Regions from separate parts of the Actinacidiphila yeochonensis CN732 genome, predicted to be linked through region 2. Evidence: riboswitches for the same ligand, from Rfam matches in the RefSeq annotation. Region 2 holds a riboswitch; the other holds the start of a gene.
The links. A riboswitch is a leader RNA that binds a small molecule or an ion and turns the genes downstream of it on or off. The one in region 2 is predicted to bind S-adenosylmethionine.
Positions count from the first base shown of each region.

Region 1: linked by a shared signal. The riboswitch ahead of BS72_RS03180 (aminotransferase class V-fold PLP-dependent enzyme) and the one ahead of thrC (threonine synthase) in region 2 are both predicted to bind S-adenosylmethionine.

Region 1 covers NZ_JQNR01000003.1:350,523-365,114, forward strand. Annotated here, with positions in the region: gene BS72_RS03145 (M48 family metalloprotease) at 1-1,325, opposite strand, end outside; gene BS72_RS03150 (hypothetical protein) at 1,322-2,680, opposite strand; gene BS72_RS03155 (C40 family peptidase) at 2,754-3,803, opposite strand; gene BS72_RS03160 (C40 family peptidase) at 4,212-5,246, opposite strand; gene BS72_RS03165 (NYN domain-containing protein) at 5,611-6,921, opposite strand; gene BS72_RS03170 (rhomboid family intramembrane serine protease) at 7,565-8,344, shown strand; gene BS72_RS03175 (Lrp/AsnC ligand binding domain-containing protein) at 8,341-8,622, shown strand; gene BS72_RS03180 (aminotransferase class V-fold PLP-dependent enzyme) at 8,842-10,212, opposite strand; SAM riboswitch class IV at 10,406-10,523, opposite strand; gene trpD (anthranilate phosphoribosyltransferase) at 10,808-11,875, opposite strand; gene qcrB (cytochrome bc1 complex cytochrome b subunit) at 12,137-13,777, opposite strand; gene qcrA (cytochrome bc1 complex Rieske iron-sulfur subunit) at 13,774-14,592, opposite strand, start outside.
Region 2 covers NZ_JQNR01000005.1:312,201-326,792, reverse strand. Annotated here, with positions in the region: gene BS72_RS13515 (alpha,alpha-trehalose-phosphate synthase (UDP-forming)) at 1-341, opposite strand, end outside; gene BS72_RS13510 (glucosyl-3-phosphoglycerate synthase) at 588-1,556, opposite strand; SAM riboswitch class I at 1,874-2,004, shown strand; gene thrC (threonine synthase) at 2,023-3,348, shown strand; gene BS72_RS13500 (ubiquitin-like small modifier protein 1) at 3,345-3,620, shown strand; gene BS72_RS13495 (cold-shock protein) at 4,101-4,304, shown strand; gene groL (chaperonin GroEL) at 4,855-6,477, shown strand; gene BS72_RS13485 (YhjD/YihY/BrkB family envelope integrity protein) at 6,882-7,778, opposite strand; gene BS72_RS13480 (DUF4031 domain-containing protein) at 8,146-8,439, opposite strand; gene BS72_RS13475 (hypothetical protein) at 8,436-8,873, opposite strand; partial or broken gene BS72_RS39900 (hypothetical protein) at 8,872-9,264, shown strand; gene BS72_RS38225 (hypothetical protein) at 9,440-9,784, shown strand; gene BS72_RS13465 (MurR/RpiR family transcriptional regulator) at 10,023-10,991, shown strand; gene murQ (N-acetylmuramic acid 6-phosphate etherase) at 11,449-12,381, shown strand; gene BS72_RS13455 (glutathione peroxidase) at 12,573-13,067, opposite strand; gene BS72_RS13450 (HD domain-containing protein) at 13,285-13,965, shown strand; gene BS72_RS13445 (copper homeostasis protein CutC) at 14,232-14,592, shown strand, end outside.

The sequences.
Region 1 (14,592 bases), on a different contig from region 2:
TGGCGGTCGGCGCGCCGCTCCACCCGCCGGCTGACCGCCCCGGTGAGCGGCCCGGCCAGCGCCCCGCCGAGGGCCGCCGCGGCGGCCAGCAGCCAGGCCGAGCGCGGGTCGGCGAACCGGTCGACGCCCGCGGCGTCCAGCAGCGGCCGCCAGCTGACCACGGCGGCCAGCACACACACCCCGGCCGCCGCCCCCACCGCCCCCAGCGCGGTGCCGCGCGCCACGTCCCGGTGCACCACGTGGCCGAGTTCGTGCGCGACGACCAGCTCGACCTCGCGCGGATCGGCGGTCTCCAGCAGCGTGTCGTAGACGACGACGCGGCGGGTGCGGCCGATCCCCGAGACGTACGCGTTGAGCGCGGTGGTGCGCCGGGAGGCGTCGGCGACCAGCACGTCGCGGACGGCCACGCCGTCGCGCGCGGCCAGCGCGAGCAGCGCCTCGCGCAGCGGGCCGGGCTCCATCGGGGTGAAGCGGTTGAAGAGCGGCTCCAGCAGCAGCGGCGCGAGGAAGGACAGCAGCACCGCGAGGACGGCCGCGCCGAGCGCCGCCCAGGCCCACCACCAGCGGGTGGTGCCGGCCAGCGCGTACAGGGCGAAGAGCGTGCCGAACGCCAGCGGCAGCGTCACCAGCAGCCCGCGCAGCCGGTCCACCGCCCAGCCGCCCCAGCCCTGCGTGACCAGGCCGAACCGGGCCCGTACCGCCCGGCCCCGGGCGGCGAACGGCAGCGCCACGGCCTCGCTCAGCAGGACGAGGGTGAGCGCGGCGCCCGCCACCCGCGCCGCCCACGCCGACCCGAAGCCGCCCACCAGCGCGGCCCCGCCGGAGGTCAGCCCGAGCGCCAGGCACAGCACCAGCCCGGCCGCGCTCCCGGCCAGCGCCACCGGCAGCGCCCGCCGCCGCAGCTCCCGCCCCCTGGCCACCTCCTCGGGCGTGAAGTCACCCGCGAGGTCACCGGTGCCGTCCGCGCCGTCGAGCCCGTCCGCGCCGTCGAGCCCGTCCGTCCCGTCGAGCCCGTCCGTCCCGTCGTGCGCGTTGTGCCCGTCGTGCCTCTCCGTGCCGTCGTGCGCGTCCTGCCCACCGTGCGCGTCCGCGCCGTCGTGCGCGTCCGTGCCGTCGAGCCCGTCCGCGCCGTCGAGCCCGTCCGTCCCGTCGTGCGCGTCGTGCGCGTCGTGCGCGTCGTGCGCGTCGTGCGCGTCGTGCGCGTCGTGCGCGTCGTGCGCGTCGTGCGCGTCGTGCGCGTCGTGCGCGTCCTGCCCGTCGTGCGCGTCCCGGCCGACGGGGGCTCCCCCGGATCGGCCGGCCGCGCGGTCCTCCGGCCCGCTCACCCCAGCTCCTGTTCCACGTAGGCGCGCCAGCGCGCGGTGAACCGCGCCGTGTCCAGCCCCAGCTCGGCCCGCAGCCGGGCGTCCACGGTGCCGCCCTTCCCGACGGCGCGGTAGAACGCGGTCAGCGTGGCCGGCGACCACTGGTCGGCGATCATCCGGCAGGCCAGCCAGCCGCCCTCGTACGCCTGCGCCAGGCCCTTCGCGGTGGGCCCGAAGTCCGCGTCGGTGGGCAGCGCTTGCGGGACGTGCCCGGCCTTGACGTCGGCGGCCAGCTCCGACGCGATCTCGGGGGCGGTCCGTCCGGAGGTGCGGTAGGCGACCCAGTCGGCGATGCCCTCGGACAGCCACAGCGGGGTGTGCGCCGTGGTGGCCTCCCGGGTGGCCACGTGGGTGGTCTCGTGGGTGAGGACCGCCTGCCGGCCGAACGCGGACAGTTCGCGGAACGCCGCCGGGTTGAGCACCACCCGGTCCGCCGGGGCCTCGCTGTCCGAACCGCCCTCGCCGGTGGTGACGGCCGCGATGTCCCGGTAGTCCGACGCCTTGGCGTTCAGCAGCGCGGCCGTCTGGTCCAGCGTCGCGGGCGCCTCGACGACGACCCGGGCGGGCCATCCGGCCGTCCCCCAGGCGTGCCGCACCTGGGCCACCGCCTGGTCCGCGTCGCTCGCGTAACCGCTCAGGGTGGTTTGGCCCTCCAGCCCGAGCACGATGCTGTGCGCCCCGCGCACCACGCGTACCGGCCCGAAGTCCCACAGCTGCGCGTCGGTGCGGTGGCCGGAGTCGGCGCCGTCGTCGTCGGAGGAGACGTACCAGCGGGTGCCGCGCCGGGTCAGCGTCAGGTAGGCGGTGGAGGTGACGGGCTGGTCGTCGTACCCGGCGAGCCGGTAGCCCAGCCGGATCTCGGCGGCGGTGCGGGCCGCGCCGTCCGCGGCCGGGGGCAGCCGGAACGCTCCGGTGCCCACCAGCGTGTAGGACCAGGAGGCCAGCGGCACCTTGGCGAGGTCGGCGAAGGCCTTCTCCTGCCGGGCGCGGAACGCGGCCGAGTGCGGGTCGATCCCGGCCAGGAAGGCGGCCCGGTCGTGGTGCAGCACCGCCGCGGACTGCCGGGCGAGCAGCGCCCGTACGGCGGGGTCGCCCGGGGTGCGGGAGGCGGTCGGCTTGCCGGCGCCGACCGAGCAGCCGCCGACCAGCCCGACCACCAGCAGCGCGCACGCCGAGGCGGCACCCGCGGCCGCGGCGGACGGGGCTGAGGCGGCGGGCTTCGACCGGGTTCCGGGCAGGACGGAGCGGGCGGCCCGGTCGTGACGGCGGGACGCCCGTGGTCGGCGTCGTCCGGACGGTCGCAGCACGGCAGGCACGCAGCGATCGTACGTCGCCCCGGCCCCCGGCCCGGCTGCCCCGGGGGCGAAACGGCGGCCGCCCGGACCCGCGCTACGGCCGGGTGACCGCCGCGATCGGCATCATCCCGACCGGGTCGAAGCGCACCCTTGCACCCGGGTAGGGGGCGTGGATGACCCGGCCGCCGCCGACGTACATGCCCACGTGGCTCGCGTCCGACCGGTAGACGACCAGGTCACCGGGGCGGATCTCGTTCAGCGGCACCCGCCGGCCGGCGTTCATCTGCTCCTGCGAGGTACGCGGCAGCGCGACGCCGGCCCGCGCGTAGGACCACTGCATGAGGCCGGAGCAGTCGAAGGCGCGCGGGCCGGTGGCGCCCCACAGGTACGGCGAACCGAGGGCCGAGCGGGCGGCGGCGACGGCCAGCGCCGCCCGCGCCGAGGAGGCGGGCAGGTCGCCGAGCGGGAACAGGCCCGCGTCGCGGGAGGCCCGGTCCCCGAAGCCGCCCCCGAAGGCGTCGCGCTGGCCCGGCGTCATACCGCGCAGCAGCGCCCGCGCGGCGGACAGGGCGCTCTGCACGGCCTGCTTGCGCCGCTGGAGCGTCGCCGTGGTGGCGCGCAGCTCGGCGAGCTTGCCGGACGCCTGGGCGCGCTGCTGCGCCAGGGCCCGCTCGGCCTCGCGCAGCGGGGTGAGCCGGGCGGACTCGTCGGCGCCGATCCGGTCCAGCACGGCGCTCTGGTCGAGGTACTGCTCGGGCCGGGGCGACAGCAGCAGCGCCAGCGTGGGGTCGAGGGCGCCGGCGCGGTACTGGGCGGCGGCCAGCAGGCCGAGCCGGTCGCGCAGGTCGTTGACGCGCTGCTGGTCACGGGCGGCCTGGTCCTGGAGGTCGGCCAGCTCGTCGCGGAGCACGCCGGCCCGCTCCCGCGTGGCGTCGAAGCCCTGGGTGGCCTGCTCGGCCTCCTGGTAGAGCCGGTCCAGCCGGGAGGCGGCACCCCGGGGGCCGTGCTCCGGCCCTCCGTCGGCCGCCACGGCCAGCGGCGCCGCGGCCGAGAGCGCCGCCGCCGCGGCGGCGGCGGACAGCACGGCGGCCCGGGTGCCGGTGCCGGCCGGACCGCGCCGGGGGATGCGTCGATGGGAAGCCACGACAGCAGACAGTAACCGCGCCGTGGCGGGCAGTTCAAAGATCCGGAGCGGAGCAGGGGTGACCCCTTCCCCGGCGCCGCAGGTCACGCGCCCGGCGGCGGCCGCCTCGGCTGGGTGTTCATCACTCGTCCGCCGTACGCCGCCGGGCGCGCCGCTGCCATCGGCGGGACCTCGCGGCCCCCGACGGCGCGCGACCGCCCGGCCCGGCCACGCCGGGCGCACGCCCCGGAAGCCCCCGAAGGCCCCGGAAGGCCGCCGAAGCCCACCCGCGAGACCCCGGAAAGCCCGCCCGGACGCGCGCGAAGGGCGCCGAAACGACAGCACCGCCACGGCGTCGGCCGTGGCGGTGCGGGGTGGAGGTGTGCGGGCGGAGCCGACTGCGGGCTCCGCGCCGGGGCCAGCCGATAATCAGCCGATGCGGACGCCGAACTGGAACGGCATGTCGCTCATCGCCTCGTACTTCACGTTCTCGCCCGTCCTCGGCGCGTGGATGACCTGGCCGTGGCCCGCGTACATGCCCACGTGGTGGTAGTCGCCGTAGAAGATCACCAGGTCGCCCACCTCAAGCTGCGAGGCACTGTAGATGCGGGTGCCGGCGTTCGCCTGCTCCTCGGAGGTCCGCGGTATGGATACGCCGGCCTGGGCGTACGCGTACTGCATCAGACCGGAGCAGTCGTAGTACGTGGGCCCTTCGTCGCCGTAGCCGTACGGATGGTCCAGCTTGCCCACCGCGGCCTTGTACGCGGCCTCCGCGGTGGCGGAGGACGCCTTGGCGTTGCCGAGGTCCACCTGGCTGCTGGCGCGGTTGGCGGCGGCCGCGTTGTCCTCTGCCATCTGCTCGCGCTGGGCCTCGGTGAGGCCGTTGAGGACGGTCTGCGCCTTCGCCAGCTTCTGCTTGGTCTCGTTCTTCTTCTTGGTCAGCTCGGTGTGGGTGGTCTGCACCTCGGCGAGCTTGGCGGTGGCCTCGGCCCGCTCCTGGTCCAGCGTCCGCTTGGCGTCCTGGAGCTGGGTGAGGGCGCCGGCCTGGAGCGAGGAGATCTGGTCCAGCGACGTCGCCTGGTCGAGGTAGCTGTCCGGATTCGAGGAGAGGAACAGCTGGAGCGACGGGTCGATACCGCCGCTGCGGTACTGGGAGGCGGCGATGACGCCGATGCCGTCCCGAAGGCTGTTCAGCTTCTCCTGCTGCCGCGCCACCTGGTCCTGGAGGTTGGACGCCTCCTTCTGCAGGGTGCCCAGCTTCTCGTTGGCCGCGTCGTACTGCTCCGTGGCCACCTCGGCCTGCGAGTACAGGGCGTCGACCTTCGCCTTGGCGTCCTTGATGGACTCCTTGGCGGGAGCGGCCTGCGCGGCCTGCGATGACAGGGCGACCGCTGCTGCGGCGGTCGCGGTGAGCACGGTGACACGCGTGCGGCTTGCCGGCTTGGGACGACGGTGGGACGCCACGAAGGCGGTCTCCTTCTTCCTTCAGCCGCCTACCGGTTCAGCTGGCGGGCGGCCCCCGAGCGCCATCCGGGCTGGATGATCGACTGCGCGGAGGTACGAGCCCCGACCTTAGTGACCAGACTGTGATCAGTTCAAATCCTTGTAGGCAAAATATCGACCGCTTCGCACATTCTTTACGGGGCTTTACCAAGGTCCGTACCCGTCGTGGCACGCCGACGACCGTACGTTTCCGCAGGCGAAACCCGGTGTGCGCGGGCGCGGCGGCCCGCACCGGCGCACGGCCGGGGCCGCCCCGGGGGAACGGCCGGATTCCGCGGGCATGTTCACAGCACGTCACATCAGCCCCAGGAGCCCCCGCCGGAGATCAGACCCGGCTGAGCCGCTTCAGCAGCATCAGCGAGGCCACCGGCCGCGCCCCCGCCTTCGCGACGCCGTCGGCCACCTCGCGGTCGGCGGAGACCACCACGACCTGGCGGCCGGGCGGTTCGGCCCGCACCAGGCGGCGGATCAGCTCGTCCGCGGTCTCACCGCCCTTGGAGAACAGCACCCGCACCCCGCGCGGCGGCGCGAGCAGCACCGGCCGGTCCAGGTCCGCCCCGTCGAAGACGCACGTGACCTCCGCACCGCTCTGCGCGGCGAGCGCGGCCAGGCCTCCCAGCAGCCGCAGCCGCTGCTTCTCCAGCGGCAGCGCCGGGTAGCCGGTCTTGGTGACGTTGTAGCCGTCGACCACCAGGTGCGCCTGCGGCAGCGCGAGGAGCTGGTCGAGCAGCGCCGGGTCGGTGTCGGACAGCGCGCGGGTGGCGATGTCCTTGGGGCTGAACTGGCCCGGCGCCACGGCGTCGACGGTGTCGGCCGGGCGCACGCCCAGGGTGTCCCGGGGCGGCAGGGCGAGTTCGCGGCGCAGGCCGGCGGCCGCGTCCAGCACCGTGTCCAGCAGCAGCCGCAGCCGTACGTCCTCGACGCTGCGGCCCTCGCGCGCCGCCCGGCGGCCCGCCTCCACCGCGGCCTCGGCAGCGCCCAGCCGGGCGCGCAGCCGGCGCAGCTCGCTGTCGGCGGCGGCCCGCTCCCGCTCTGCGGCGCCCCGCGCCTCGTCCAGTTCGGCCTGGAGCTTGCGCTGGGCGGCCTCGGCGCGGCGGACGTCGCTGTGCGCGGCCCGCAGCTTGCGGTGGACCGCGTCCGTCTCCTTGCGCGCGGCGTCCAGCTCGGTCCGGGCCCGGGCGGCGCTGGTGCGGGCGTGCTCGTGGAGGGCGGCCACCTCCTCGCGCAGCCGGACGAGTTGGCGGGCGGCCTCCTCGTCCGCCCGCTCCGCGCCGACGCGTTGGGCCTCCTCCCCGGCAGTGGCCACCAGCTTGGCCCAGCCGGGCGGGCGCAGCAGATAGGCGGCGGCGGCCACGTCCAGCGGATCGGCGGCCGGCGGCGGGGTGCCCGCGTCCAGGGCGCCGGTGAGGTCGGGCTGGGCCTCGCGCAGCCGGACGGCGACCCGCTGCCGGAAGGCCGGATCGGACTCCAGGGCGGCGGCGAGCGCGGTCGCGGCGTACCGGGCGCGGCGGGTGGGGGTGAAGCGCGCGTAGGGGCGCAGCGTCACCGGCAGTTCGGCGAAGGTGAAGCCGCCGAAGGCGTCGGCCGCCACCGTGACCACGCGGTGCCGCACCCCCTCCGGCAGCGGCCCCTCCAGGGCGGGCTCGGCACCGGTGTCGCCGTCGTCAGCGTCGGAGTCGGAGTCGGAGTCGGAGTCGTCGTCAGTGTCGGAGCCGGCGTCGGCATCGGCATCGGCGGCATCCGCATCCGGGTCCGCGCCTGCCTCGTTCCCGGCCTCGGCTTCGGCTTCGACCTCGGACCCGCCGTCCGCGTGCTCGGGGGGTCCGGCGCCCTCGGGGTCGCCGGGGGGTCCGGCCGCTGCCGCCGCGTCGTCCCCGGGCAGGCCGGGACCGTCCGCGTCGGCGGGTGCGGGACTGCCAGGTCGCGCGGCGTCCGCGCTCGTGACCGGCTCCGCGGGCACGCCGACCTCCGGTCCGTCCGGCCCGTTCTGCTCGGGCCGCGGTCGGCCGCCGTTACCGTCCACCAGTCACTCCTGTCGGGTCCCTCGGCTCCCGGCCCCTCCGATCCCTCCGGCCGCCGCCTCCTGTTTCCATTGTCCCCGCTCCGGGCCGCCGTCCGGGCCGTCCGCGCGGGGAACCACCGGACACGTCCGTGCCACCGCGGTCCACCAGTTCGACCCGCCGCCGGGCGCTGTCCGGGTCACCCTACGGCCTGGGCGGCGCCGCGCGCTGCGGCGAGGCGACCCGTGCCGGTTGGTCCGGTTCCGTCATGATCGGTCCATGGTCATCCCGGTGTACGACACGAACCCGGTCCGCCGCACGCCGGTCGTCACGTACACGCTCATCGGGCTGTGCGCGGTGGTGTTCCTGCTGGGTCCGGTCTCCGGCTTCGCCGGCTTCTACGGCGCCGGGCAGGCGCTGCACTGCCGGCAGGCGCTGTACTTCGACCGGTGGGGGGTGATCCCGGCCGAGCTCTTCCACGGCCGGCTGCCCGTCTCCCGACTGGCCCTGCCGGCGGGCTGCGGTGTCCCCGGGCCCTTCGCGAAGGTGCCGTTCCTGTCCGTGCTGACCTCGATGTTCCTGCACGGCGGCTGGCTGCACCTGGTGGGCAACATGCTGTTCCTGTACGTCTTCGGGGACAACGTGGAGAACCGCATGGGCCGGACCAGGTTCGCGCTCTTCTACCTCGCGGCCGGATACCTGGCCGCCTACGGCTTCGCGTTCGCGCACCCCGAGGACACGCAGAGCCTGGTCGGGGCGTCGGGGGCGATCTCCGGGGCGCTGGGCGCGTACCTCTACCTCTACCCGCGGGCCCGGGTGACGAGCGTCTTCCCGTTCCTCTTCTTCGTACCGCTGCGCTTCCCGGCCTGGGTCGTGCTCGGCTTCTGGTTCGTGCTCCAGTGGCTGGCCGCGCAGACCGCCCGGAGCGGCCCCGGAGTGGCCTACCTGGCGCACGTGGTCGGTTTCGCGTTCGGCTTCCTGTGTGCGTGGGTCTGCTACCGGCCACGGCGTAAGGTGAGCGTCGTCGTCAGGCCCAGCCAAGGAGATGCCCAGCCGTGATCACCGCGATCGTGCTCATCAAGACGTCCGTGGACCGTATCCCCGAGATCGCGGAAGCCATCGCCGCCCTGGAGCACGTCAGCGAGGTCTACTCGGTGACCGGAGGCTACGACCTGGTGGCCCTGGTGCGGGTGGCCCGCCACGACGACCTCGCGGACGTCATCCCCGGCCGCATCTCGAAGATCCCCGGCGTCATGGGCACCGACACCCACGTGGCCTTCCGGACCTACTCCCAGCACGACCTGGAGTCCGCCTTCGCCATCGGCCTGGACTCCTGACCCACCGCCGCTCCCGGCAGCCGACCCGGCGGCCCGCCGGCCCGGCGCGGACCCGCCCGATCCGCTGATCCGACCGATCCGCTGATCCGCTGGTCCGACCGATCCGCTGATCCGCTGGTCCGACCGATCCGCCGATCCGACCGGTCCGCCATCCGCCGCGGGCCCGCCGGCCGGGACCTCTGGCGGTCCCGACCAGTGGCCGCCGGTCCGCCCGGCCGGTCAGGCGCGGGCGGGGACGCAGCGGCCGTTCTCGGTGGTGTAGTCCCAGGCGGCGCCGTCGCGGACCAGCGTGGCCAGCGCGTTGACGAACCGGTCGATGTGCTCGTCCGGCGTGCCCGCGCCGAAGCTGACCCGCACCGCGTTCAGCGGGCGGCCGCCCGGCACGTCGTCGGGCACGCCGCACTCGGCCGGCTCGTCCGGCTCGCCGCCCAGCAGGGTGCGCACCAGCGGGTGGGCGCAGAACAGCCCGTCGCGGACGCCGATCCCGTACTCGGCCGACAGCGCCGCGGCAAGGCGCGAGGAGTTCCAGTCGCGGACCACGAAGGAGAGCACGCCGACGCGCGGGGCGTCCGGGCCGAAGAGCGAGAGCACCCGCACCCCGGGGATCGCCGCCAGGCCCTCGCGCAGCCGGCCCAGCAGCTCCTGCTCGCGCGCGGCCAGCGCCTCGAAGCCCGCCTCGGTCAGCGCCCGGCAGGCCGAGGCGATGGCGTAGGCGCCGATCACGTTCGGGGAGCCCGCCTCGTGCCGGGCCGTACCGGAGTTCCACTCGACGTCCACGGCGTCACCGGTGTGGATGACGCTGCGGGTGGCGCCGCCCCCGGCCAGGTAGGGCTCGGCGGCGTCCAGCCAGTCGGCCCGGCCGGCGAGCACCCCGGCCCCGAACGGCGCGTAGAGCTTGTGGCCGGAGAAGGCGACCCAGTCCACGTCGAGCTCGGCCACGTCCACCGGGTGGTGCGGGGCCAGCTGCGCGGCGTCCAGGACGATCCGGGCGCCGTTCCGGTGCGCGGCGGCGGCCAGTTCGCGGATCGGCCAGATCTCGCCGGTGACGTTGGACGCGCCGGTGACGCACACCAGCTTCGGCCCGTCGGCGGCGGCGGCCAGCGCGGCGTCCAGCGCGGCCACCGCCTGCTCGGCCCCGTCCGGCGCGGGCAGGTAGCGCACCTGGACCTCGCGGGCGCGGCTCCAGGGGAGCAGGGAGGCGTGGTGCTCGGTCTCGAAGACGAAGACCTGGGTTCCGGCCGGCAGCGCGGCGGCCAGCAGGTTCAGCGAGTCGGTGGTGGAGCGGGTGAAGAGCACCTCGTCGCCGGGGCGGCAGCCGAGGAAGGCGGCGACGGTCTCCCGGCTCTGCTCGAACAGGTCCGTGGACAGCTGCGACAGGTAGCCGGCGCCCCGGTGCACGCTGCCGTAGTACGGCGCGTACGCGGCGACGTCGTCCCAGACCCGCTGGAGGGCGGGCGCGCTGGCCGCGTAGTCCAGGGCGCCGTACTCCACCTCGCCGCCGGTGACCAGCGGGACGCGGACGTCGCGGCCCAGGACGGGCAGCGGGCTACAGGTGGGACGGTCGGTGGCGGCAGCGGCGGTCACGGTCACGGCGGACTCCCGTAGGAAGGCAGGCTGAAGCACCACTCGGCGATGGCACGGCGGCGTTGCCGCGCAGGCGAGTGCGGGTGCGAAGAAGGGTGTGGCGGAACTGCGAGGGTGACGACCGCCTGCCGCGAAGGGGGCGAAGCGGTCCCTGGGCCCGACGGCCCTAACGCATTCGCTTGCTCATGAAGAACTCCCCAGGTCCGGCTTGCTGTGAGCCTTGCTGCGTCACAGCCTGGTCATCACCCGGGGCACCCCGCCTCGGACGGAGGGTTGCCGGACAGCGAGCCGGGGCCTTTGCGCTGTCACTCGTGACCTGGATCAGATTCTGCCACACGTCCGCCACGACGCAAGCCCCTCCCCCCGGGCACCTTTCGCACCCGCCCGCCCGACGACCCGTCCAACGGCCCGACCGGCAGCAGCCCCGGGGCCCGTCTGGACCTGGGAAGAGCCGTATAGGAGGGCCTTCGGAGCGGGCCGGGGCACGGCACGGGAAGCGGGCGGGAAGCGCGCGGGGAACCGGCGGGGAACGCCTACGGCCGGCCCCGCGGGCCGCCCGTGCGGGCGCCGCGGAGCCGGCCGGTGAACCGCCGTCCCGGCGTCAGGCGTTGGTGGCCGCCACCCAGCGCCGCAGCACCGACTCGGCGGCACCGGAGTCGATGGACTCCGCCGCGCGCGGCAGGTTCGCCGCGATCCGCTCCTCCAGCCCGCCCTGCCCGGCGGGCTCCAACGCGGTGAGCGCGGCGGCGGAGTTGAGCAGCACCGCGTCCCGTACCGGCCCCTGCTCGCCGGCCAGCAGGCGACGGACCACGTCGGCGTTGTGAGCCGCGTCACCGCCGCGCAGCGCCTCGACCGGCACCAGGGTGATCCCGATGTCGCGCGGGTCGAACGAGTGGTGGTCGACCTTGCCGTCGCGCACCACCCACACCTGCGAGGTGGCGGTCGTGGTGAGTTCGTCGAGGCCGTCGTCGCCGCGGAAGACCAGCGCGGAGGAGCCGCGTTCGGCCAGCACCCCGGCCAGGATCGGCGCCATCCGCGCGTCGGCCACGCCGGTGGCCTGGGTCTTGACCCGCGCCGGGTTGGTCAGCGGGCCGAGGAAGTTGAACGGCGTGGCCACCCCCAACTCGCTCCGCGCGCTGGCGACGTGGCGCAGCGAGGGATGGAACCTGACGGCGTAGCAGAAGGTGATGCCCGCTTCCTCGGCGACCTCCGCCACCCGTGCGGGGGGCAGGTCGAGGTTGAGCCCGAGGGCGCCGAGCACGTCGGAGGCACCGCTCTTGGACGAGGCGGCGCGGCTGCCGTGCTTGACCACCTTCGCGCCCGTGCCGGCCACCACTATCGCGGACATGGTGGAGATGTTCACCGAGCCGGAGCGGTCGCCGCCGGTGCCGACGATGTCCAGCGTGGGGCCGGGCACCTCGATGGTGGTGGCGTGCTCGTACATCGCCTGGACCAGCCCGGCGATCTCCTCGACGGTCTCGCCCTTGGCGCGCAGGCCCACCGCGAAGCCGGCGATCTGCGCGTTGGTGGACTCGCCGCGCATGATCGAGTCCATCGCCCAGGCGGTGTCGGCGGTGTCGAGGTCCTGGCCGGCGATCAGGGCGCTGAGGATGTCGGGCCACGAGCGAGTGACCGCGGGTTCGCCTCCTGCGGGGTACTCAACGCTCATCGCTCACGCTCCTGGACGGGTTCGCCGCTTACAGGATCACTCTATCGAGAGCGGCCCGGCCCTCCCCACCGGTTCCGCTCCTCGGGCGGCCCCGCTCCCCGGCACCCGCCCCGGGAGGGGACAGGCCCGTGCCCGGCCCGGGAAAACGCCACGGGCGGCCCGGGAGCCGCGCTGACGCGGTCCCGGGCCGCCCGGAAGGGGTGTGGCGACCCTTGCAGCTACTGCTGTCCTGCGGTGTGCCGCTCGCGGGGAGCGGAGGGATCAGTGGTGGCCGTGGCCGCTGGTGATCTCCTCGTACTCCTCGACGGTCGGCTTCGGGATCTGGCTGTGCTCGCCGTACCAGTTCTGCGACATCCGCGACTGGATCTTGGCGATCGGGCTGATCTTGCGCTCGACGCCGTTCTCGTCGACCTCCGGGCCGAGTTCGATCGGCTTCGGCTGGTCGTGGGCGGTGAGCACGTGCAGCTGCTGCTGCGACAGGGGCTCGTGCACCTCGATGAACTCGCCGTGCGGGAGCCGCTTGATGATGCCGGTCTCGCGGCCGTGCAGCACCTTCTCCCGGTCGCGCCGCTGGAGGCCCAGGCAGATCCGCTTGGTGATCCAGAAGGTGATGACCGGCGCGACGAAGAACGCGATGCGGACGAACCAGGTGATCGCGTTGATCGACAGATGGAAGTGCGTGGCCAGGATGTCGTTGCCGCCACCGATCAGCAGCACGAAGTACCAGGTCAGCCAGGCGACACCGAGACCGGTGCGGACCGGGCGGTTGCGCGGGCGGTCCAGCAGGTGGTGCTCGCGGTGGTCACCGGTGATCCAGGACTCGATGAACGGGTACGCCGCGATCGAGATCATCACCAGCGGGAAGATCATCAGCGGGATGAACACGCCGAGCACCAGCGTGTGGCCCCAGGCCCTGATCTCCCAGCCGGGCATGAACCGGATCAGGCCCTCGGAGAAGCCCATGTACCAGTCGGGCTGCGCTCCGGTGGACACCTGGTCCGGCCGGTAGGGGCCCATCTCCCAGATCGGGTTGATCGTGGCCACCGCGGCGACCGCGGCGATCACGCCGAAGACCAGGAAGAAGAAGCCGCCCGCCTTCGCCATGTAGATCGGCAGCAGCGGGGTGCCGACGACGTTCTCCTCGGTCTTGCCCGCACCCGGGAACTGGGTGTGCTTGTGGAAGAACACCAGGATCAGGTGCGCGACCAGCAGACCGGCCATCAGGCCGGGCAGCAGCAGGATGTGCACCGAGTAGAAGCGGCCCACGAAGTCGTGGCCCGGGAACTCGCCGCCGAACAGGAACATCGACAGGTACGTGCCCACGATCGGCACCGACAGGACGGCGCCCTCCATGAAGCGCACACCCGTGCCGGACAGCAGGTCGTCCGGGAGCGAGTAGCCGGTGAAGCCGGTGAACATGCCCAGGAAGAGCAGCGTCCAGCCGAACAGCCAGTTCAGCTCGCGCGGGCGGCGGAACGCGCCGGTGAAGAAGACGCGCATCATGTGCACGATCATCGCGGCGATGAAGATCAGCGCCGACCAGTGGTGGATCTGCCGGACCAGCAGGCCGCCGCGCACCTGGAAGCTGATGTTCAGCGTCGAGGAGTACGCCTCGGACATCCGCACGCCCTGGAGCGGGGTGTACGAGCCGTGGTAGACGACCTCGTTCATGCTCGGGTGGAAGAACAGCGTCAGGTACACACCCGTGAGGATGAGGATGACGAAGCTGTAGAGGCAGATCTCGCCCAGCATGAAGGACCAGTGGTCCGGGAAGATCTTCCGCAGGTTCGACTTGGCCAGCTTGTACAGGCCGAGCCGGCCGTCGGTCCACTCGGCAACGCGTTCGCCCGGGTGGGTCGGGCGCCCGCGGCGCGCGGGTGCCTCTTCGGTCGTGGTGCTCATGAGCGCTCCCAGAATGCCGGGCCGACGGGCTCGGAGAAGTCACCCAGGGCGATGAGGTTGCCCTGGTCGTTGACGCTGATCCGGAGCTGCGGCAGCGGGTGGCCCGCCGGGCCGAACAGCACCCGGGCTCCGTCGGACAGGTCGAACGTCGACTGGTGGCAGGGGCACAGCACGTGGTGCGTCTGCTGCTCGTACAGGCTGATCGGGCAGCCGACGTGGGTGCAGATCTTGGAGAAGGCGACGATGCCCTGGTGGCCCCAGTCGCGCTCCTGCTTGTCCTTGATGTCCTCCGGCTTGAGCCGGACGATCATCAGCGCGGCCTTGGCGATCTGCGTCTGGAAGTCGTCGTCGTCCTCGTTCAGCCCCGCGGGCTGGGCGAAGGTCAGCGAGCCGACCGCGACGTCCTCGGGACGCAGCGGCTGGTTCGTGTTGGAGTTGATGAGCTCCTTGCCCTTGGCCCACGCGGTGTGGTCGAGCTTCTTCTCCGGCAGCGGACCGAGGTCGCGCAGGATGACCACGCCGGCCAGCGGCACCATGCCGAGCGCGCCGAACATGGTGTTGCGGATCAGCTTGCGGCGGCCGAAGCCGCTCTCCTTGGCGCCGGTGATCCACTGCTGGCGGACGTTCTCGCGCAGCTCGTCGTCGGCGTCGACCCGGTGCCGGTCGTCCGCGACCTCCTCGTCGGCCATCAGCGTGCGGGCCCAGTGCACGGCGCCGGCGCCGATGCAGAAGAGCGCCACCGCCAGGGTCAGGCCGAGCGAGAAGTTCAGCGCGCTGACGTGGCCGATCGGGAAGACGTAGATGAGCTTGTCGAC
Region 2 (14,592 bases):
TCGAAGACCGGGTCCAGCGGGGTCTGGTAGAGCAGGTGGTGGACGAACCACAGCACCGAGTTGGCGATGTCGTTGTACGCCGCGTGGAAGACGTCCGGCTCCACCGCGATCATGCGGGTGCCCGGCTCGGCGACGCCGCGCCGCACCGCCTCGCGGTCGCCCTCCGACATCGCCGCGCACACCCACACCGCGCCGGCGTCCGGCCCGATCGCGCTCAGCCCCGAGACCATCCCGCCGCCGCCGCGTCGGCCGGTGAGCCCGCCGTCCTCACCCACGGTGTACGACACGGGGCCGCGGTTCGACGCGACCAGTACCCGCGCGCTGCCCTCGCTGCCTGCCATCCGACCTCCCACGCCTCCTTCCACGCCACCACGCCGCGCCGCTCCGGACCTGCTTCGAGGAGCGGCGCCGCCCCTTGCGCGGACGGCGCCGCTCGTCAGACAGGACCTACCACCCGCGCCCCGTCTCAAACGTCCCCCACGCGTCGTCCTGCCCCTCGGGACGCCACGCGACCTGCGGCGACACCGGTACGCGGGGGCCTCCGGGGCCGGGGGCCGCCCGGGTGGCCCGCAGGCCCTGTCCGACGGTCAGGCGGCGTGGCGGGCGGCGTACTCCGGGACCGTGGCCATCGGCGGCCGCTCGTCGGTGTCCACCGCGTGCGTGGTGGGGCGGAAGCCGCCGGCCGCGCGGTCGAACTGGGTCAGCCGCGGCCGGACCAGGTGGCCGTGCTGGAGCCGGCTCTGCGCGGTGCGGTAGATCGCCGCCGCCATCCGTCCCAGCGCCTGGCCGTCCTGGTGCCGGTGGTGGCGCACCCCCACGTCGACCTGCGCCAGCCCGTCCAGGCCCACCGCGTCGAGCGCGTCGACCAGCAGCCCGAGCTCCACCCCGTACCCGACCGGGAACGGCAGCCGCTCCAGCAGCGGGCGGCGGGCCGCGTACTCCCCGCCCAGCGGCTGCACGAAGCCGGCCAGCAGCGGCCAGTGCAGGTTCAGCAGCGGCCGCGCGACCAGTTCCGTGACCCGGCCGCCGCCGGCCGGCACCACCTGGCCGCCCGACTCCAGCGGCCGGTCGTACATCGCCTTCACGAGGTGGACGTCCGGCTCGGTCAGCAGCGGGCCGACGATCCCGGAGACGAAGGACGGGTCGAAGTCGCGCAGGTCGGCGTCGACGAAGCAGACGATCTCGCCGCGGGTGGCCAGCAGCGACCGCCACAGCACCTCGCCCTTGCCGGGCAGCACCGGCAGCCGCGGCAGCACCTCGTCGCGCCGCACCACCCGCGCCCCCGCGCGGGCGGCCACCTCCGCGGTGCCGTCGCTGGAGCCCGAGTCGACCACCACCAGCTCGTCCACCAGCGGAACCCCGTCCGGGGCCATCAGCCGCCCCCGGATCGCGGCCACGATCGCGCCGACGGTCGCCTCCTCGTCGAGCGCCGGCAGCACCACGCTGACCGTCCCCCGGGAGCCGGCCGCGTGCTTGGCGGCCAGCAGCTCCTCCAGCGGACGGTCGGCTGCCGACCACGTCCGGCTCTTCAGCCAGCGCTCCACCTCGTCGAGCACGGATCTCCTCTCCTCAGTCGCTTCAGTCGCTTCAGTCGCTTCAGTCGCGGACGAGCCGCGGGCCCGCCGACCCGGCCGACCGGGAGGCCGGCCAACGCGGGGCCGGCGAACGGATCAGGCCGGATCAGGCCGGAACAGCCGGCGCCGGCGCCGCGACGCGGGGACCGGTGTGACACGTCTCGCGTTGCGGACCCCTGTCTCCGCCCCCGGGTTCGTCGGTTACAGTTTTGAACAACACGCGAGGCGCCGGCATGCCGGGGTCCCGCCGACAAACGCACCGGGCCCGCCGTCCATGGGCAGGCCGCCCGGCGCCATACCGCTCATCCAGAGGGGCAGAGGGAACGGCCCGTTGAAGCCCCGGCAACCCTCCCGCCGACCGCGAGGTCACACGGTGGGGAAGGTGCCAATTCCGTCTCCTGGCGCGCCCGCGCCACGAGGAAGATGAGGAGAAAGGGCCTCGCCAGTTATGGCTGCGCACACTGCCGCAAGCACCGAACTTCCCACCGCGACCACCGCGTCCGGCGACTCCGCCGGTGAGCCGCGCGCCCCCTTCGGCCCGGCCGCCGCGCTCTCCTGCCGCGAGTGCGGGACCCGCTTCCCGCTCGGCCCGGTCTTCGCGTGTCTGGAGTGTTTCGGCCCGCTCGAAGTGGCCTACGACCTGCCGACCGGCGACCCCGAGGGCCTGCGCCGCCGGATCGAGGCCGGTCCGGCCAGCATCTGGCGCTACGCGCCGCTGCTCCCGGTGCCCGCCGACGTCGCCGAGCAGCCCAACCTGAACCCGGGCTGGACCCGGCTGGTCAAGGCCGACCGGCTGGCCCGCGAGCTGGGCATCACCGGCGGCCTGCACGTCAAGGACGACTCCGGCAACCCCACGCACTCCTTCAAGGACCGCGTGGTGGCCATCGCCCTGGAGGCCGCCCGCACCTTCGGGATGACCACCCTGTCCTGCTCCTCCACCGGCAACCTGGCCGGCGCGGTCGGCGCCGCCGCGGCCCGGGCCGGCCTGAAGTCCTGCGTGTTCATCCCGCACGATCTGGAGGCCGGCAAGGTCGTCATGGCCGCCGTCTACGGCGGCGACCTCGTCGCGATCGAGGGCTCCTACGACGACGTGAACCGCTTCTGCTCCGAGCTGATCGGCGACCCGATCGGCGAGGACTGGGGCTTCGTCAACGTGAACCTGCGGCCGTACTACGGCGAGGGCTCCAAGACGCTGGCCTACGAGATCGCCGAGCAGCTCGGCTGGCGGCTCCCGGACAACCTGGTCATCCCGATCGCCTCCGGCTCCCAGCTGACCAAGATCGACAAGGGGCTGCGCGAGCTGATCGCGCTCGGCCTGGTCGAGGAGAAGCCCTACAAGATCTTCGGCGCCCAGGCCGAGGGCTGCTCGCCCGTCTCGGCGGCCTTCAAGGCCGGCCACGACGTGGTGCGGCCGGTCAAGCCGGACACCATCGCCAAGTCGCTCGCCATCGGCAACCCGGCCGACGGCCCCTACGTCCTGGACATCGCCCGGCGCACCGGCGGCGCGGTGGAGGACGTCAACGACGAGCAGGTCGTCGAGGCGATCAAGCTGCTGGCCCGTACCGAGGGGATCTTCGCGGAGACCGCGGGCGGCGTCACCATCGGCGTGCTGAAGAAGCTGATCGAGACCGGGCAGCTGGACCCGGCCGGCGAGACCGTCGTCCTCAACACCGGCGACGGACTCAAGACCCTGGACGCGGTCGCGGCCACCAGCGGGCCGACCGCGACGATCCGCCCCACCCTTGCCGCTTTCCGAGAGGCTGGCCTCGCATGAGTGCTTCCGTCCGCATCCCCACCATCCTGCGCACCTACACCGGCGGCCAGGCCGAGGTGCCCGCCGAGGGCGCCACGCTGGCCGAGGTCATCGACTCGCTGGAGCGCGACCACAACGGCATCTCCGCCCGTGTCCTGGACGACGCGGGCAAGCTGCGCCGCTTCGTGAACGTCTACGTCAACGACGACGACGTCCGCTTCTCCGACGGGCTGGCCACGGTCGTCCCCGACGGTGCGAGCGTCTCGATCATTCCCGCCGTCGCGGGCGGCTGAAACCACCGGCGGCCACGCGCCGTCCGTGTCCGCCGCCGGCGGCGGGTGTTTCCGCCGGCAGCGGCCACCATCGCCCCGTTCACCCCTTCGGGTGGACGGGGCGTCCCGCTGTCCGGGCGGTAGTTGAAGAGTTGTACAGTTGCCGGAAGTAAACCCTGGTCCTTGCGGAAGACGACTGCGGCGATTTATCGCCAAATTCATCGGTGAATTATCCCGATGCGTCCCGTTTGCCCTGTCCGGGATGCCCCGCATTATCGATGTTTCTCGGTGCATTTCCGATCGGTCGCGCCGAGAATTCTCGTCCATTTGACCTGTTGCAGTGGGCATCCGTGCAGATACATTCAGCCGCGGTCGACGCGTTCCGGCGCACGCCCCCCGGGGTTCCCTCCCTCATCGGGTCGGGAATCCAGGACGGGTGAGGTCTGACCCGGGCCCGTGAAGTGCGGGGCCGCGACAGGGCCAGCAATAGGGGAGTTAGGAATGGCTCAGGGCACCGTCAAGTGGTTCAACGCGGAGAAGGGGTACGGCTTCATCGCGGTCGACGGTGGTGCGGATGTCTTCGTCCACTACAGCGCGATCCAGATGGACGGGTACCGCACCCTCGAAGAAGGCCAGCGGGTCGAGTTCGAGATCTCGCAGGGTCAGAAGGGGCCGCAGGCGGACATGGTCCGTCTGGCTGTCTGACCTCCCGGCGCGTTCGGCCACCGACGCGACCTGTAGCACCAGCACCACGGGAGCCGCACCCCGCCGCGGGGGTGCGGCTCCCTCGCGTTCTCCCCGCGTTCTCCCTCGTGTTCCCCTCGCGATCCCCTCGCGATCCCCTCGTGTCGCCACCGCGGGGCGCTGAGACGGGCCCTGACGGGCCGCCGACGGTCCCCTGTCCGGCTCCTGGCCGCCTCCTGCCCGCCCTCCTGACCGGCCCCTCCCGACCGCCCGTGGCCGACTCCCGGTCTGCCGCCGTGGGGCTTCCGGCCGGCCGCCCGGAAGGGGGCTGAGGTCCGGCGGGAGCCGCCCGGCGGGCGGGCGCGAGGTGGCCGGTGCGGGGGGAGGCGCTTGCACTCGCAGGGGGTGAGTGCTAATCATTGGCGTTAGCACTCTACGAGTGAGAGTGACAGGAGGACCGGGCCGGTGAGGCTCGTGCGGGAGCCGGGAAGAGACCGGAGCCCCGCGGCCGTCCGTCGCGGGCGCCGCCTGGTCCGAGCGCAACCGACAAGTCCGCGGAGGGCACTTCACCATGGCCAAGATCATCGCGTTCGACGAGGAGGCACGGCGCGGCCTTGAGCGCGGGATGAACCAGCTCGCCGACGCCGTCAAGGTCACTCTCGGCCCGAAGGGCCGCAACGTCGTCCTCGAAAAGAAGTGGGGCGCCCCCACGATCACCAACGATGGTGTCTCCATCGCCAAGGAGATCGAGCTGGAGGACCCCTACGAGAAGATCGGCGCCGAGCTGGTCAAGGAGGTCGCGAAGAAGACGGACGACGTCGCCGGTGACGGCACGACGACCGCGACCGTCCTCGCCCAGGCCCTGGTCAAGGAGGGCCTGCGGAACGTCGCCGCCGGCGCCAACCCGATGGCCCTCAAGCGCGGCATCGAGAAGGCCGTCGAGGCCGTCTCCGCCGCCCTGCTGGAGCAGGCCAAGGACGTCGAGACGAAGGAGCAGATCGCCTCCACCGCCTCGATCTCCGCCGCTGACACCCAGATCGGCGAGCTGATCGCCGAGGCCATGGACAAGGTCGGCAAGGAAGGCGTCATCACCGTCGAGGAGTCGCAGACCTTCGGCCTGGAGCTCGAGCTCACCGAGGGCATGCGCTTCGACAAGGGCTTCATCTCCGCCTACTTCGCCACCGACCTGGAGCGGATGGAGGCGTCGCTCGACGACCCGTACATCCTGATCGTCAACTCCAAGGTCTCCGCGGTGAAGGACCTCCTCCCGCTGCTGGAGAAGGTCATGCAGTCCGGCAAGCCGCTGCTGATCATCGCCGAGGACGTCGAGGGCGAGGCCCTGTCGACCCTGGTGGTCAACAAGATCCGCGGCACCTTCAAGTCCGTCGCCGTCAAGGCCCCGGGCTTCGGTGACCGCCGCAAGGCCATGCTCGGCGACATCGCCATCCTCACCGGCGGCACGGTCATCTCCGAGGAGGTCGGCCTCAAGCTGGAGAACGCGGGGCTGGACCTGCTGGGCCGCGCCCGCAAGGTCGTCATCACCAAGGACGAGACCACCATCGTGGACGGCTCGGGCGACGCCGACCAGGTGGCCGGCCGGGTCAACCAGATCCGTGCCGAGATCGAGAACAGCGACTCGGACTACGACCGCGAGAAGCTCCAGGAGCGCCTGGCGAAGCTGGCCGGCGGCGTGGCCGTCATCAAGGCCGGTGCCGCCACCGAGGTCGAGCTCAAGGAGCGCAAGCACCGCATCGAGGACGCGGTGCGCAACGCCAAGGCCGCCGTGGAGGAGGGCATCGTCGCCGGTGGCGGCGTGGCCCTGCTGCAGGCCTCCGCGGTCTTCGACAAGCTGGAGCTCCAGGGTGACGAGGCGACCGGCGCGTCGGCCGTCAAGCTCGCCCTTGAGGCACCGCTGAAGCAGATCGCCGTCAACGCCGGCCTTGAGGGCGGTGTCGTGGTGGAGAAGGTGCGCAACCTGACCCCGGGCCACGGCCTGAACGCCGCGACCGGCGAGTACGTCGACCTGATCGCCGAGGGCATCATCGACCCGGCGAAGGTGACGCGCTCCGCGCTGCAGAACGCGGCCTCCATCGCCGCGCTCTTCCTCACCACCGAGGCCGTCATCGCCGACAAGCCGGAGAAGGCCGCCGCGGCCGCTCCGGGCGGCATGCCCGGCGGTGACATGGACTTCTGAGCCCCGGCTCAGCGTCCGGGCCCCTCGGGCCCTCCGCGCACGACCGACGGCGCCGCCCTCCCCGCTGGGGGAGGGCGGCGCCGCCGTCTTGTCCGCCGGGCCGTGGCGGCCGTCGTGGGGGTCGCGGCCGTCGGCCGCGGGCGTCCTGGGCGCGCCGGACGTGCTGGACGTCGCGCCGGACGTGCCGTACGCGCTGGACGCGCTGGACGGGGCGGACATGGACATGGTGTCGGACGCGCTGGACGGGGCGGACATCGTGTCGGCCGCGCTGGGCGTCGCGCCGGACGGGCGGACGCGGTGCGCGGGTTGGGAGCCGTCGCGGACCCGTCCTGTCGCGGACCCCGTCCCGTCGAGCGGGCGGGTCCGCGGGTCACTCCGGCCGGCGGGTCACTCCGGCCGGCGGGTCACTCCGCCGCGCCGCCCTGGCCGTCGGAGCGCCAGCGCAGCACCGCCGGCTCGTCCTCGGGCTGCTCGAACCAGCCCTCGGGCTGCTGCGGCCGCGGGATCTCGGCGCCGAGGCGCAGGATGCGGCTGTCGCGCATGTGGCGGCCCACCAGCGCGCCGCCGAAGACCACGAAGCCCACCCCGACCAGCCAGCTCACCACGGTGAGCACCGTGCCCACCGGGCCGTAGGCGCCCGCGTTGGAGACCATCATCTGGGCGAAGATCAGGTGCGAGACCACCCGCAGCCCGGCCAGCCCCACCATCGTGCACACCGCGCCCGGCAGCGCCGTCCGCAGGGTCACGCCTCCGTAGAGCAGGAAGCGCTGCCCCCAGGCGAAGAAGAGCACGCCCAGCACGAAGGTCAGCACCAGCCGCAGCCCGGCCCGCATCGGCCCGCTGCCCAGCACCGCCGCGCTCTGCGACTCGCAGAACAGGTACCCGGTCAGCACCGCCAGCCAGACGGTGCGCCGCCAGTCCCGGTGCCACGGTCCGGCCGGCAGGTCCCAGATCTTGCGGTAGCCGGTCTCCACGCTCGCCGCGAAGGAGAGCCCGAAGTACGCCAGCGAGGCCAGGCTCCACGCGCTGGTGGCGCTGAGCACGTTGGTGGGCGCGGCGAAGAGCTCGCGCAGCCCGTGCGCGCTCTGCGCGTCCAGGCCCATGCCGTCGACCACCCACTGCGCGAAGCCCGGCCGGTGCTCCCACGGAGTCGCCGCGGCGACCACCACCAGCAGCGGCATCAGGGTCACGAAGCCGAGCGCGGCGAAGCCCATCGCACGGTTCAGCAGCTCGATGTGGGCGGCCTGCTTCGCGAACCGTCCGATCGCGGACCGCTTCCACACACCTGTCACCAGCGCCATGGCTCACCTTCTCCCAGCGTCACCCGCTGTGGATACCCGCTGGACTCGCCGGTGCGCAACTCGGGTCCCACTCGTGGTCGTTGCGGCACCGTACGACGTGGACCGGCCGCAGTGCACACTATTGGACGCCAACAACGCCGGTGTACGCGGCCCATGGGGGCGAACTGCCGGGAACGGCCCGTTCTGGCCGTCCAGTTCATCCCGTTGCCGCGCGCTGTTCCCGATCCGGCCGCCCGGCGGACGGCGAGCAGGCGGCGAGCAGGCGGGGAGCAGGCGGGGAGCGGGCAGGGAGCGGGCAGGGAGTGGACGGCGAGCGGACGGCGCGCGGTCCGAGAAGGGCCGCGCGCCGGGACGGTGCCGGGTGCCGCTACGCGGAGGCGGAGCCGGCCGGTGCGCCGCCGCCCTGGTACTTGCGGCGGCGCAGGCCGGCGCCGGTGAGGCGGCGCACCAGCTCCTTCGAGCCGACGGGGACCGCGCCGAGGGCCACCGCGGCCGCGTACCGGGTCTGCGCGATGTCGTAGTGGTCCCGCTCGAAGGCGCGCGGCGGGACGCCGAGGCGGTCGGCGAACGCGTGCAGCTCCTCGTAGGAGGCGTCGCTCACCATGTGCGACCACAACCGTCCGTGGCCGGGCCAGGTCGGCGGGTCGATGTACACGGTCACCGGGGCTCCCGCGGCTCCTGCGGCCCCCGCGGTTCGTCCGGGCCGGCTCCGAGGGAGCCGACCGGGGCGATCCCGACCCCGCGCGCCTCGCACACCCAGTGCGGGTCGGGGCCCAGCTCCGGCTCCACCGCGAGGGCGTGCGGGTCGTCGCACAGCGGGCACAGCGGCCAGCGGCCGAACACCTCCAGCAGCGCGTCCTGCACGTCCTGGGCCACCAGCCCGGGGACGAACTCGGCGCCGTCCGCCCACTGCTCCAGCCACCAGCGGCGGGAGCTGACCGCCTCCTCCAGCATCGAGACGGCCTCCGGCCCGGCGGCGCCGCGCGCGGTGAGGTCGGCCAGCACGCGGGCGCGGGCGCGGTGCAGCACGGCCTCGGCGTCCCGCCCGTCGGGGGTACCGGGGCTGTTCGGGGCGTCGTCGTGGCCGTTGTCCATGCGTCCATTCTCGCCGCCCCGGCCCGGAAGCCGCGCCACGGCCCCCGGCGACGGCCCGCCCGCCCGCGGCACTGCCCGCCCGGAGCGGCTGCCCGGCGGCCGGGCCGGGGCGGACGGCCAGTGCGTCGACGTAGTCGCGGGTCCGGCGGATCAGACCGCCGCGGACCTCGATGACGAGCAGGCCCGGCACCCGGAAAGCGGCCCCGCCGGGCGGCGCGGCCACCACCACCTGCTCGGCCACGACCACCCCGGGGTCGGCGGTCTCGTGGAAGGAGACCTCCTCGATGTCCAGGACCGCCGCCGGCATCGCCCCCCAGGCGGCGCGGTACCCGAGCGCGGCTTCGAGCGCACCACGATCCGGGCCGTCGCGACGGCGGCCGAGGTCGACCCCTCGCTCGTCATGCAGTACTTCGGCACCAAGCGGGGGCTGTTCGCCGCGGCGATCCGGGGCGGGGAGACGGTTCCGCACGGCGCGGGCCCGGACGCCCTGGTCGACCACCTGCTCGCCCTCGCTGGGCCTCAAGCTCGGCGGGCTGCCCGAGGCGACGCTCGCCATGCTGCGCTCGATGCTCACCGACCCCGCCAGCGCGGAGCGGGCGCGCGAGGCGCTGGGCCGGCAGGTACGGGCGGTCGGCGAGGGCCTGCGCGAGGGCCGGCGCGATGGCCGGGCGGACGGCGGAGCCGCCGGAAGCGAGGCGAGCGCGGCCGCCGACGGGGACGTGGAGCTGCGAGCCGCCCTGTCGGTCGCCGCCGTCCTGGGCGTCACCATCGCCCACCAGCTCCTGGAGCTCCCCGTGCTGCGGGAGGCCGAGGCCGCCCGTGCGGCCGCCCTGCTGCGGCCCGCGCTGCGCGCGCTGCTGGACGACGAGGGCGCCCCGGACGGTGGCCCGGTGGCCGGTTCGGGGAGCTGACCCGGGCCCACCGGGGTGCGTACCGCCCGCGGGCCCGGTCGGCCCCGCTTGGCATGGTGCAGGTCGGAGCGCCACTGCGCCACGCCGTGCGTGACCTGAGTGTCACCTTGAGGAGCCGCCGAGGCGTGAGCGGCGCTCCGGTGGGCCCGTCGGCGGCCCGGGAGGGGGCGTACGGGCCGTCCGGATCGGCGGGCCGGGGGCTTGACGCCTCCGGGGGCATGAAAATACCTTTCATTGGGTGACCTACAGCGTGAAGGAAACTTTCTCACCGAACGTGCGCGCGCTCCGCGTCCCCGGCGCGCCCGTCGCCCCTGTCACGCCCCCCGACCCGGGGGCCCTGGCCGCCAAGGTCCGCACCCTCGCCCCCTCCATGACCCGCTCCATGCAGCGGGTCGCGGAGGCCGTCGCGAGCGACCCGGCCGGCTGCTCCCACCTCACCGTCACCGCCCTGGCCGTGCACACCGGCACCTCCGAGGCCACTGTCGTACGCACCGCGCGGCTGCTGGGCTACCCCGGCTACCGGGACCTGCGGCTGGCGCTGGCCGCGCTGGCCGCACAGCAGGCCACCGGCGCGGCGCCCGCGGTCACCGCCGACATCGCCGTCGACGACCCGCTCGCCGACGTCGTCACCAAGCTCGCGCTGGAGGAGCAGCAGACGCTCGCGGACACCGCGTCGCAGCTCGACACCGTCCAACTGGAGGCCGCCGTAGCGGCGTTGGCCGCCGCACGGCGCACCGACGTGTACGGGATCGCCGCCTCCGGCCTGGTCGGCCAGGACCTCGCGCAGAAGCTGCTGCGCATAGGGCTGATCGCGCACGCCCACGTGGACCCGCACCTGGCGGTCACCAACGCCGTGCAACTGCGCGGCGGCGACGTGGCGTTGGCGATCACCCACTCGGGCAACACCTACGACGTGATCGAGCCGCTGCGGGCCGCCTTCGAGCGCGGCGCCACCACCATCGCGATCACCGGCCGCTCCGACTCCCCGGTCACGCAGTACGCCGACATCGTGCTCACCACCTCCTGTTCCCGCGAGACCGAGCTGCGGCCGGCCGCGATGTCCAGCCGGACCGGGCAACTCCTCGTCGTCGACTGCCTGTTCATCGGCGTCGCGCAGCGCACCTACGACGCGGCCGCCCCGGCGCTGTCCGCCTCCTACGAGGCCCTGGCGCACCGGCACACCGCCCGGGGCGCACGCGGCCGCTGAACCGGCTGATCGAAGGAGCGGACGAGCGGCGGCGGCGGACCGGGACGGCGGGGTGGCGGGGTGGGGTGGCACAGGTGACGGGCGGAGGCCGCCGGGCGGCGGGAGAACGGACGCCCCGGGTCGTCCCCCCGGCCGCCGTCCTGCCGTCCGTCAACCGCCGTCCCGTCCGCGCCCCGCTGCCCCGGCTGCCTCCGCTGCCCCGCTGCTCCGCCGTCTCGCGGGCCCGGCGCGCGTCGCGGCGGACCGCGGGCCGGGCCGCGCCCACCGTCGGGAGCCGGGAAGGGGGCGTCCGCCCGGACGCGCCGCCCGAAGCGGTCCGAACCCGACCAGAGCGGCGCACAGCCGCCCATACGCAGCCTTCCGTACGATCCACTCACGACCCCGTGATGCTGACGACCCCGTGGTGCGCGGCGACCCCCACCGCCGCACCGATGCCCAAAGGATGAACGAGCCGCACATGACCGACCAGTACACCGACCTGCGCCGGGAGTTGGAGACGCTGACCACCGAGGCGTTCCGGCCGGACCTCGCCGAGATCGACCGGTTGACCACCCTGGACATCGCTCGGATCATGAACGGCGAGGACCAGAGCGTGCCGGCCGCGGTCGCCGGCGAGCTGCCGCGGATCGCCGCGGCCATCGACGGCATCGCCGAGCGCATGGCGCGCGGCGGCCGGCTGGTCTACGCCGGGGCCGGCACCGCCGGACGGCTCGGGGTGCTCGACGCCAGCGAGTGCCCGCCGACCTTCAACACCACCCCGGGCGGCGAGGTGGTGGGCCTGATCGCCGGCGGCCCGCAGGCCATCATCACCTCGATCGAGGGCGCCGAGGACAGCCCGGAGCTGGCCGCGGCCGACCTCCGGCAGCTCGGCGTCACGGCCGCCGACACCGTCGTCGGCGTCTCCGCCTCCGGCCGCACCCCCTACGCGGTGGGCGCCGTGGAGTACGCCCGCTCCGTCGGAGCCCTGACGGTCGGGCTCGCCTGCAACGCCGGCTCCCCGCTGGCCGCGGCGGCGGACCACGGGATCGAGGTGGTGGTGGGCGCCGAGATCGTCTCCGGCTCCACCCGGCTGAAGGCCGGCACCGCGCAGAAGCTGGTGCTGAACATGCTCTCGACGATCACCATGATCCGGCTGGGCAAGACCTACGGGAACCTCATGGTGGACGTGCGCGCCTCCAACGAGAAGCTGCGGGCGCGCTCCCGGCGGATCGTCGCGCTGGCCACCGGGGCGCCCGACGAGGCCATCGAGGAGGCGCTGACCGCCACCGACGGCGAGGTGAAGCCGGCCATCCTCACGCTGCTCGCACAGGTGGACGCCGGGACCGCCGCGCGGCTGCTCGCCGAGTCCGGCGGCCACCTGCGGGCGGCGCTGGAGGCCGCGCACCGCTGAGCCCGGGCGGCCGGCGGCCTCCGGAACGGGGGAGGAGCCGGAGCAGCCGGAGCAGCCGGAGCAGCCGGAGCAGCCGAAAGGGGTGGAGCGGGCCCGGCGTGCGGGCCCGCTCCACCGGCCGTGCGGCCCGGCTACGGCGCGGGTCCGCCGTACCCCGCACCGCCGTACCGCCGCGACAGCGGTGCCGCCGCTCAGGCGGAGAGCAGTTCCGCCACGGCGGCCCGCACCTCGGGGGCGTCCGGCTCGGTGCGCGGGCGGAACCGGGCCACGACCCGGCCGTCGGCGTCCACCAGGAACTTCTCGAAGTTCCACTGGACGTCGCCGGCCTCGCCCGCCGCGTCCGGGTGCCCGGTCAGCACCTCGTAGACGGGGTGCCGGTCGGGGCCGTTGACGTCGATCTTGCCGGCCATGGGGAAGGTCACGCCGTAGGTCGCCGAGCAGAACTCGGCGATCTCCTCGGAGGTGCCGGGCTCCTGGCCGCCGAACTGGTTGCAGGGGAAGCCGACGACGGTGAAGCCGCTGCCGGACAGCTCGCGGTGGAGCGCCTCCAGGGCCTCGTACTGGGGGGTGAGGCCGCAGCGGCTGGCCACGTTCACCACGAGGGCGGGCTTGCCGCCGGTCAGGCCGCCGAAGGTGGTGGGCTCGCCGGAAAGGGTGGTCAGGGGCAGGGTGGTGAGATCGCTCATGCCTCCATCATGCGCGCGCCCGCCGCCGTACCCCCGTCCCGGCCCCGTCCCGGTCCCTTCCCGGCCTCTTCCCGGCCTCTTGCCGGCCCGCGCGAGGGTCCGCCGAGGTGCCTGGGTACGCCCGTGACAGGAGAGCCGGGCCGGTCACGGGCCCGGCGGAACGGCGGATTCAGGCCACTCGGGTCCGATGTCACCGAGCGGCGTGTCATGCCGCACAATGATCCGCATGCCCGACAGCCGAGCCGCTGCTCACCCCCGCTACGAGGCCCTGCTCGCCGAGTGGTGCGAGCTGCTGCGGCGCTGCCAGTCAGCGGACGCGCAGGCCCCCGAACCCGCCGTCTACGGCCGGGAACTGCTCGCCCGCTGGGCCGAGCCGCAGCGGCGCTACCACACGCTGGACCACCTGGTCGCGGTCCTCGGCCGGGCCGCCGAGCTGACCGCCTACGCGCACGACCCGGACGCGGTGGCCCTCGCGGCCTGGTTCCACGACGCCGTCTACCGGCCCGACCGCGACGAGAACGAGGAGCGCAGCGCCGCCCTCGCCACGCGCGCGCTGTCCGAGGCCGGGGTGGACGCCTGGCGCACCGCCGAGGTGGCCCGGCTGGTACGGCTGACGGTGGACCACGACCCGGCCGACGGGGACGCCGACGGCGAGGTGCTGTGCGACGCCGACCTCTCCGTACTGGCCGGCGACCCGGCCGACTACGCCGCCTACGCGGCCGCCGTGCGCGAGGAGTACGCCTTCGTGCCCGACCCGCGGTTCCGCGCCGGCCGGGCCGCGGTGCTGCGCCATCTCCTCGGCCTGCCGCGGCTGTTCCGCACCGACTACGGCTTCGACCACTGGGAGTCGGTGGCCCGCCGGAACATGGCGACGGAGCTGGAGCTGCTGGAGGCGTGAACCGGGCCTGAACGGAACCGAGTCTGGGCTGACCGGGCCCCGGCCCGGCCTGCTGCCCGGGCCTGCTTCTCGTGCAGGGGTGGGACCGAAACGCGCCCGAACCGGCCTCAACCGGTCCTTGCCGCACAGGAATCGGGTGGAACGGCATCCGAAGCGGGCCCGTACCGGACGTGTGCGGGCCGCAGGGTACCGCGTGGGGCCCGCGCGCGGGCGGATCACGGTTGGACGGCTGTTGCGGAAGGGCGCCCTGTGGCACCCTTGCTCATATGTCTAGACCAGTCGTCGAGGTGATCGCCCTCAACGCGCGGGACGCGCGCGCGGCCCAGGACGGCGGGGCGGACCGCCTCGAACTGGTCGCCGCCATGGAGGCCGACGGCCTGACCCCCTCCCGCGCGGCCTTCGCCCGGATCAGGGCCGCGGTCACGCTGCCGCTGCGGGTGATGCTGCGGCTGTCCGACGGCTTCGCCGCCGGAAGCGCCGAGGAGCTGGACGTCCTGTGCGAGACCGCGCAGGAACTGCGCACGGAGGGCGCCGAGGAGTTCGTCCTCGGCTTCCTGGACGGGCGCGGCCACGCCGACATGGACGCCGTCTACGCGCTGGTCGACGTCATAGAGGGCTGCGCCTGGA